Regions from separate parts of the Shewanella sp. 10B genome, predicted to be linked through region 2. Evidence: predicted binding sites of a transcription regulator. Region 2 holds the regulator's gene; the other holds the start of a gene.
The links. Region 2 encodes sigma-54, which starts transcription at its own class of promoters, with help from an activator protein. Its sites were predicted from a motif close to GTTGGCACGNNNNTNGNNT; they were not measured.
Positions count from the first base shown of each region.

Region 1: M0415_RS03445 (YccF domain-containing protein) is a predicted target of sigma-54. The motif match lies at 2,891-2,909, and genes of this name have one in related genera.

Region 1 covers NZ_JAMDJO010000001.1:806,645-811,352, forward strand. Annotated here, with positions in the region: gene M0415_RS03430 (substrate-binding periplasmic protein) at 1-335, shown strand, start outside; gene M0415_RS03435 (M14 family metallopeptidase) at 442-1,467, shown strand; gene M0415_RS03440 (alpha/beta fold hydrolase) at 1,467-2,336, shown strand; gene M0415_RS03445 (YccF domain-containing protein) at 2,399-2,806, opposite strand; gene M0415_RS03450 (1-aminocyclopropane-1-carboxylate deaminase/D-cysteine desulfhydrase) at 3,091-4,038, shown strand; gene M0415_RS03455 (hypothetical protein) at 4,042-4,302, opposite strand; gene M0415_RS03460 (hypothetical protein) at 4,580-4,708, opposite strand, start outside.
Region 2 covers NZ_JAMDJO010000002.1:727,313-732,020, forward strand. Annotated here, with positions in the region: gene lptC (LPS export ABC transporter periplasmic protein LptC) at 1-237, shown strand, start outside; gene lptA (lipopolysaccharide transport periplasmic protein LptA) at 224-775, shown strand; gene lptB (LPS export ABC transporter ATP-binding protein) at 772-1,503, shown strand; gene M0415_RS10800 (RNA polymerase factor sigma-54) at 1,609-3,084, shown strand; gene hpf (ribosome hibernation promoting factor) at 3,113-3,400, shown strand; gene ptsN (PTS IIA-like nitrogen regulatory protein PtsN) at 3,403-3,846, shown strand; gene rapZ (RNase adapter RapZ) at 3,843-4,697, shown strand; gene M0415_RS10820 (HPr family phosphocarrier protein) at 4,684-4,708, shown strand, end outside.

The DNA.
Region 1 (4,708 bases), on a different contig from region 2:
CCCTAGATCTGATGATTGCTTCCGGTACACAGCCCGTCGAGGCCGTGACCTCCGATGAACAAAACATCAAGAAGGTGGCAGCCGGTCGCATCGATGGTGCAGTGATTGATGTCAACGTACTCTATTACCTGTTAAAGCAGCCTCATCTCCAGCCATTGGCGGATAAATTACAGGTGAATAAACAACTGCTTGCCAATAAACAGCTGTATGTTGCGTTTCGTAATACCGAGGAGGGGCGCCATTGGCGAGATGTTTTCGACCAAGGCTTAGCTCAACTGGATATTGAGAGCATTATGGGGGAGTTGTTGTTTCAGGAGGAAGTGACACGCCACTAAAGGAAGCTTGGCTTTGGCTTAATCTGTTGTCATAAATGTGTCGTGGTTCGCCATTAATATCGTCCTAAGGCTATGAGTCGATGCTCATTTCACTTTCTAGGATGATATGAATAACATTCCCTTCGAGTTAGATACACTTTCACAACTCATTGATACTCATCATCTTAAACTCAAATATCAGGTTCTTGCGGACATTCCATTTCGGCACCAACATTTTCCGCTCTACAGTGTCGAGTTAGGCGTCACCGAACGCCCTTGTCCGACCGTGTTATTCGTCGGCGGCGTGCATGGGGTGGAACGGATTGGCTCTCAGGTGATTTTAGCTTTGCTTAACAGCCTGCTACAGCGCCTTGCGTGGGACAAACACCTACAAGCGTTATTAACGGACATCCGCTTAGCCTTTGTCCCTGTGGTGAATCCCGTCGGGTTACTGCTGGGGAGTCGTGGTAATGGAAATCAGGTCGACTTGATGCGCAATGCGCCAATAGAGTCCCGTGAAAAAGTATCTTTTATGGTTGGAGGGCAGCGGCTCTCCTCTAAGTTACCTTGGTTTCGTGGCCTTGGCGGCATGGAGCTTGAAACCGCGGGGCTGGTGGCCTATGTGCAACAATTGCTTAGACAAAGCACCAGTCTTATCTCCCTCGATGCGCATTCTGGTTTTGGTTTGACGGATCATATCTGGTTTCCCTATGCCCACACTCGCGCGTCCTTTGAAAATGCCCACTTCATTTATCACTTAAAGCAATTATTTGAAGCCAGCTATCCCCATCATGGCCACTATCGGCTTGCGCCCCAGAGCCAGTTTTATCGCACCCACGGTGATATTTGGGATTACTTGTACCGCCAGCATCATGCCCAAGATCCTCAAGCAAACATTCCATTCTTACCCTTAACGTTAGAGATGGGATCTTGGGCATGGATTAAGAAAAATCCAAGGCAAATATTTAATTTTGCGGGTTTTTTTAATCCGCAAAAAACACACAGACACCACAGGATTTTACGTCGGCACACAGTACTGATGCAGTTCTTGATGGAGGCGGCGTACGCACGGGAGTTAGAAGGACTGACGCCCGAGCATCTCACACAACTAGCACAGAGTGCGCAGCAGTTTTGGTATCGGGAGCGTTTTTAATGACAACTTGGGTATTACTCAGGGGCTTAATGCGGGATCAACGCCATTGGAATGGCTTCGATCAAAGGTTAAGGCAACGGGGTTGCAGAGTTTTCACCCCAGACTTGCCCGGCAATGGGATCCTCACTCACCAAGCCAGCCCTTTAACTATCGCTGAATACGCCAGCTCGGTGTGGCAACAATTGGATAAGCAACTAGCGGGACAAGCCTTTTATCTGCTGGGCTTATCGATGGGCGGCATGCTCGCCATGGAAATGGCTAAGCAGCGCCCGGAGCAGATAAAGCACCTATTTGTATTGAATAGCAGCGCGGCTAACTTATCGCCTTGGTATCAACGATTTAATGGATTGAATGCCCTGAGTGCTTGGCTCAAACGTTGCCGTGGTCGACAGCTTCATCCCATCGAATCGACAATTGTGCGCTTAACCAGCTATCGCCATCGGCGCGATATTGCCTTGATTGAGCGTTGGAGCCGATATCGCCACGAGTCGACGCCATTTTTCAGCAATGCATGTCGTCAGTTGTGGGCGGCGTTTCGTTATCGCTGCCCAGCGTCTTTACCTGTGCCCGTCAGTATTTTATCGGGTGATCGTGATGCCTTAGTGAATATTCAAACCAGCAGGGCATTAGCACAACAGTTTAAGGTCGAGTTGGTTGTCTTGGCCTATTGTGGTCATGACATCACCATAGATGCGCCAGCTAAACTGGCGCATTATCTATTCGAAATCATAAGCCTAGAGCAAGGGGAAGGGAGTGCGTCGTTTGCAGATTGTGGCGATTTGCTCGATGAGGAAACCGCCTTTCATGAGGCAAGGTTAGTGCAGTCACTGCCAAACTATTTATCAGCACTACCTACTGACGTAGAGTAGTGCTGAGTGATTTGCCTTACGCTTTAGCGACTATGATTACTACGCCTTCGCTACTGTGGTTATTACGCTTTCGCTACTATGGTTTGCCCGATCGGCGTCAGGCTTAGTAGCGCCAGCTTGATATGTTGGATCCCGAAGGGGATACCAATAATCGTCACAAAGCAGGCGAGGGCATGGGCTAAATGACCTATGGCCAACCAAATCCCAAACAGCAAGAACCAAATAATATTGCCCACCATGCCAAAGGCGCCAGTGCCTAAATCTTCACGTCCGGTTAAATGGCGACGATTCATTTGTTCTTGCCCAAAGGGCCAGAAGGTTAATTCGCCAATGACAAAGCAGGCACGGCCGAAGGGAATACCGATAATACTGATAAAACACAAAATCCCTGCGAGCCACCAGGCGAGTCCCATTACAAATCCACCAAGGACAAACCAAGCGATATTGAAAATTAACCGTAAAAGCGACATTGAATACTCCTTAACTCATTTTAAATCTGTGTTGGTATGATGTTGGCCAACACACAGGATCATTAATTGATACTTAAATGGTATAAGCGAGAATTGTGCCAAAATATTTTTCATTATTTATCAGTAAGATGTTCATATGGATGACTGTGTGACGTTGTAAAAAATGCTAGATTTTCGCGAAAATGCTTAATAATTACGGACGATGTAGACAAGCTCGCGGTACACTAACGACCTTGTTTCCTTCGAGTGTATTCATGTTAGCCAATAGCCAGTTGAGTCAAAGCTTGCTCTCTAAGAGTCCTGTTGAGTCTTTTTCCTTTGCCGGACGCGAGATATTTCTCAAGCGAGACGATTTATTGCATCCTGCGTTTAGTGGCAATAAGGCGCGTAAGTTTGCCTATTTTCTAGACCATGATTTTGCTGGCGTGACTAAGCTGATTGGTTATGGCTCCGCGCAGGCTAACTCACTGTATTCACTGTCGGCGCTCGCAAAACTGAAAGGCTGGCAGTGCGATTTTTATGTGGATCATATCGCTAGCCATGTCCGCACATTGCCGACGGGTAACTATGCCGCTGCTATTGCTAATGGTACGCGTGTCATTGATTTATCAAGCCTGATTGCAGCCAATCCTTCTCTTCATCGTGAGCCTAATTGGACTTGCCAGGATTATATTGAGCAGCAAGTCTTGCCTGCTGAGCCTAAGGCTTTGTTTATTCCCGAAGGTGGGCGTTGCAAGTATGCGAAATATGGCGTCAGTCAGTTAGCCACCGAAATAGCTGCTTGGGCTGAGTCACGGCAAATTTCCGATCTCAAGGTGTTTTTACCTGCAGGTACAGGAACAACGGCACTCTTTTTAAATCAGTATTTTGTGCGTCAGCAATTGAATATTCGAGTGCTTACCTGCGCCGTTGTCGGCGGCGATGAGTATTTAACGCAGCAGTTTTATGAGCTAAGCCCTAACGCTGCGGAACATCCACAGATTCTGAATGTGAGGAAGAAATACCATTTTGGGAAACTCTATCCTGAGTTTTATGCCATGTGGCAACGACTCTGTGCCAGCGGTGTGCAATTTGAATTACTCTACGATCCCTTAGGCTTTATGGTGTTAGAGGATTATTTACGGCGCGAGCAACATGTCTCCATTCTCTATATTCATCAGGGGGGGCTATTAGGAAATCAAACCATGTTGCCAAGATACAGACGAAAATACGGTGAGGGCGATGCCGGATAGCATTTAGCCAACTAACTTATTGCGCTTTAATATTTTGTGGGTGCGAGTGGCGATCTTTTCCAGATGTTTAAGATCTTTCAATCCCGGCGTATCGGTTGAATATTGCCAGTAGCTTATTTCAGCATCCAACATTTCCAGCATTTTTTTAGAACAGCCTAAACACTCACCTTGGCACATTTGTGCTTCATCTAAGTTGAGCGGAATAACCTGTTTAATCTGGGTTATTAAGGTCAGCATAGCCGTTTTAGTATCGGGTTTTGACATAGAAAATACATTCACAAACGGAGTGAGTGATTATATTAGCAGGGACAAATACAGATTAATTTGATCTAGATTAGATGAATACACATTTGGTTCGGCACGTATCTGTGTGAGCTAGATACAGCCTGAACCAAACGAGTTCGTCATTCGACGTAAGGGGATAGCAAATCGTGATATTGGGCTATCTATTTCGGTAATTAGGCTTCGGTATGGCGAGGAAAATGGGAACCGAATAAACCTAAACACCGTTTTGGGTACTCTAAGGAGTACACAATGAGACTTATTTATTTGCCGACAATAGCCATTTCATAAAGTTTAAGGCTTCGGTACGCTTTGAAAAAGTCTGCTTGTTTTTACCTTGTCTATCGGTAAAAGCAATGGATGTTTTGTTAACTGAAATAGAGTCTAC
Region 2 (4,708 bases):
AAGGTTGTATTAGAAAATAATGTTATTATCGATGCCATCAGCCCTGGTGAACCCATACAGACATTGTCCACCAGTTTTTTAGAACTCGATCTCAACACTATGATAATGACCTCTGACCGCATCATTTACGTCACAGGGAAAGATTTTAATATTCAAGGGCAAGGCCTTTATGCCGACCTTAACGCGCAGGAAGTGCAATTGACCAGTCAGGTAGTAGGAACCTATGAAGCAAAATAACATATTACTTGCCGGCCTAATGCTAATCACCAGCATGAGTGCCTTCGCCAAGGTCGGTGACTTACAGCAAGAAGTGAAAATTAAAGCCGTCAGCCAAACTGCGGACATTAAAAATAACCAGATCATTTTCTTCGGTCCGGTTGAAGTCACTCAAGGCTCGATTAAAATCCATGCGGATCAACTACGTGCATTTTCTGCCGAAGGGGAAAACAGCAAGATTTTAGTGGCAACGGGCAACCCTGCGACCTACAGCCAAATTCTCGACGATGGACGCCCAGCGTCGGCGAGCGCCAAAGAAATTCGCTATGAAATGGCGACCCGCACCCTGACCTTAACAGGCTCAGCGACCCTAGACCAAGCGGGTAGCCAAGTGACGGGTAACCTCATCCGTTACGATATTATTCAGCAGAAACTGATCGCTGAGAGCACGGGTAGCGGTGATGATCGCGTAATCACCATTATTCAACCTGACAACTATCAGGAAGAACTCAAGAATCAGCCTGCGGACAAACCTGTGAAAAAACAGGATTCTAAATGACCCAAATCACCTTAAAAGCACAGAATCTCGCTAAGAGTTATAAGAGTCGTCAGGTTGTGAAAGATGTCAGCCTGACGGTGAAAACGGGTCAAGTCGTCGGCCTACTCGGCCCAAACGGTGCGGGTAAAACCACCACCTTTTACATGGTCGTGGGCTTAGTCAAAAGCGATAAAGGCCATATCTTTATCGACGATGATGATTTAACCGCCGATCCTATGCACCTGCGCGCTCGCAAAGGCATTGGTTACCTGCCACAGGAAGCCAGTATCTTTCGCAAGCTGACAGTGCACGACAATATCATGGCGGTACTGCAAACCCGTAAAGAGCTCAATCGCGATCAACGCGAAGAAGAGCTGGAACATCTGCTCGAAGAGTTCCATATCACCCATATTCGCGATAGCCAAGGCATGTCGTTATCGGGCGGTGAGCGTCGCCGCGTCGAAATTGCCCGCGCCTTAGCGGCCAATCCTAAGTTTATTCTGCTCGATGAACCCTTCGCCGGTGTCGACCCGATTTCGGTTATCGATATCAAGAAAATCATCGAACAACTCAAGAGCCGAGGCCTTGGGGTATTGATCACAGACCACAATGTGCGCGAGACTTTAGACGTCTGTGAACATGCCTACATTGTCAGTCACGGAAACCTGATTGCCGAAGGAACTCCCGCAGAGATCTTAGACAATCAGCAAGTTAGGGCTGTGTACTTAGGTGAACAATTCAGGCTATAGTTACTTAAACAGAGCCAATTAGCCTTGAATTTTGGCTTATCTGCGCCATCAATATGATAACAAGCGGCCTAAATTCAAAATAATAACGTAGGGATCAGCGGTAACATGAAAGCGTCACTCCAGCTCAAACTGGGTCAACAGTTAACCATGACGCCACAACTTCAACAGGCCATTCGTCTGTTGCAATTGTCGTCATTAGAACTGCAGCAAGAGATCCAGCAAGCCTTAGACTCTAATCCCCTTCTCGAGCTGGAAGAGGAGCAATTCGACGCGCCTACCGAACGTAAGCAAGATATCGCCGATACCGACTTTAGCGAAACGACAGCCCAGCCACAGGAACAAGACAATTCCACCGTGGACATTGCCGAGTCGTTGACCAAAGAATCCCTGCCCGAAGAACTACCCATGGACACCACTTGGGATGAAGTCTTTACCGCATCGCCAAACTCAGGTTCTGGCGCCAGCCGTGAAGATGACATGCCCTTCCAAGGGGAAACCAGTGAAGGCCTGTACGAACATTTAGAATGGCAGAAAAACCTCACGCCCTTCTCTGAAACCGATTTAGCTATTGCCACCGCGATTATTGATGCCATCGACGATCAAGGTTATCTGACTCAAAGTACTGAAGATATCCTCGAGGCCATGGGCAATCCTGAGATCGAGCTGGATGAAGTCGAAGCCGTACTCAAGCGCATTCAACACTTCGATCCCGTCGGTGTCGCCGCAAGGGATTTAAGCGAATGTCTGCTTATCCAACTCTCCCATTTTTCGCCGGATACCCCACACCTCGAAAACGCCCGTATGTTGATCAAAGATCATTTAGATCTGATCGCTGCCCGCGACTTTAGGTTGTTGATGCGTAAAACCAAGCTTAAGGAAGATGATCTGCGCGAGAGCATTGCCCTCATCCAAACCTTAAACCCTCGCCCCGGTTTGCTCATCACCCCTGTCGATGAAGAATATGTCATCCCCGATGTGTCGGTGTCGAAGAAAAATGGTCGCTGGGTGGTCGAGTTAAATCCAGACTGCATGCCAAAAATCAATGTTAATCAGCAATATGCAGCCATGGCGCGCAGCACCAAAAGCCAAGCCGATAGCCAATTTATCCGCGGGCATCTGCAAGAAGCCAAGTGGTTTATCAAAAGCCTTGAAAGCCGTAACGAAACACTGCTCAAGGTGGCAAACTGCATAGTGCAATATCAACAGGGTTTCTTCGAATACGGTGAAGAAGCCATGAAACCTATGGTCCTAAACGATATCGCCGAGGCGGTAGAGATGCATGAGTCCACCATTTCACGGGTGACCACACAAAAATACATGCATACCCCAAAGGGACTTTTTGAACTAAAATATTTCTTCTCAAGCCACGTCGGGACTGATGATGGCGGTGAGTGCTCATCCACGGCAATCAGAGCCTTCATTAAGAAACTGGTTGCAGCGGAAAACCAGAAAAAACCATTAAGCGACAGCAAGATGGCGCAACTTCTGGCAGAACAGGGAATTAACGTTGCGCGCAGAACCATTGCGAAGTACCGAGAGGCGATGCTTATTCCCCCTTCCAATCAGCGTAAAAGTTTATAGCCTAAAGTGGAAATCGGAGGACGTTTATATGCAAATAAACCTGAGTGGACACCATATCGAGATTACTGAATCGTTACGGGCTTATGTTGAGGAAAAGTTTTCAAAACTTGAACGTCATTTCGAACAGATCAATAATGTGCACGTTGTGCTCAATGTTGAGAAAATGCAACAAATTGCCGAAGCGAGAATCAACCTCACCGGTGGTGAAGTCTTCGCGACTTCAGAGCATGCAGATATGTATGCTGCCATAGACGTCCTGATCGACAAGCTTGATCGTCAGGTTATTAAACACAAAGAGAAGTTAACAAAACACTAGCAATGGAACTTCGTACCATACTGCGGCCGGAATGCACGACCTGCGCCACTCCGGGCAGTAAGAAAAAGGTACTGGAACTTATCAGCGACTTAGCCGCTGCCCAGTACCCCACCCTCTCATCTCAAGAGATCTTCGAAAGCCTAGTGGCGCGCGAAAAGATGGGGAGCACAGGTATAGGTAACGGCATCGCCATTCCACATGGTCGATTAACCGATATAACACAACCCATAGCCATATTGGTGAAATGTGAGGAGCCGATAGCCTTTGATGCTATCGATAAACAACCTGTCGACATTTTATTTGCGCTGCTAGTGCCTGCTGACCAATGTCAACAGCACTTAAGCACTTTGTCCTGCATGGCTGAAAAGCTCAGCGACAAGCAAATATTGAAGCAATTGCGCAAGACGCATGATGAAACGGAACTCTATCAGGTAATCACTGGATGAAACTGGTCATAGTGTCAGGGCGCTCAGGCTCAGGCAAATCGGTCGCACTAAGAGTGCTTGAAGATCTCGGCTACTATTGTGTCGATAATCTTCCTTTGCCGCTGATTGGCAGCTTACTCGAACAGCTCAAGGGCAGTAACGATCTCGTCGCCATCAGTGTTGACGTGCGTAACCTGCCGGAGCAAGACAAGGTACTCGTCAAACAGCTCGCCAGCCTGCCAGAGGGCACTGAACTTACCAGCTTCTTCTTAAACTCCAGCGATAAAGTACTGTTAAAGCGCTACAGCGAGACGCGGCGCTTACATCCCTTATCTAAGAGCCGAGTATCACTGCAAGAAGCCATTAAGCTTGAAGGCAAGTTGCTCGAGCCCCTGTCACAGCAGATGGATCACTACATAGATACCTCGAATCTGAATATCTATGAACTCAGCGACCAAGTACGGCAAATCCTGCTTGGCAGTGTCGATAAGGAACTGGTGATCAACTTCGAGTCTTTCGGTTTTAAGCATGGTATGCCAACCGAAGCCGACTTTATGTTTGATGTGCGCTTTTTACCCAACCCCCACTGGGAACCCGAGTTGCGCCCCCTCACAGGTTTAGATGAACCTGTGGCAGAGTTTTTAAATCGCCAGCCCTTGGTCAATAAGTTTATTTGGCAGATTGAGAACCTACTCGAAACCTGGTTACCCCACCTCGAGCGTAATAACCGCAGTTATCTGACCATTGCCATTGGCTGCACAGGCGGACAACACCGCTCTGTTTATATCGCCGAGCAACTGGCTAAACGCTTTAGTAACGGTAAACATCAAGTCAATGCACGCCATCGGGAACTGACAAATGCCAAAGCTTGAACGCCAGGTCA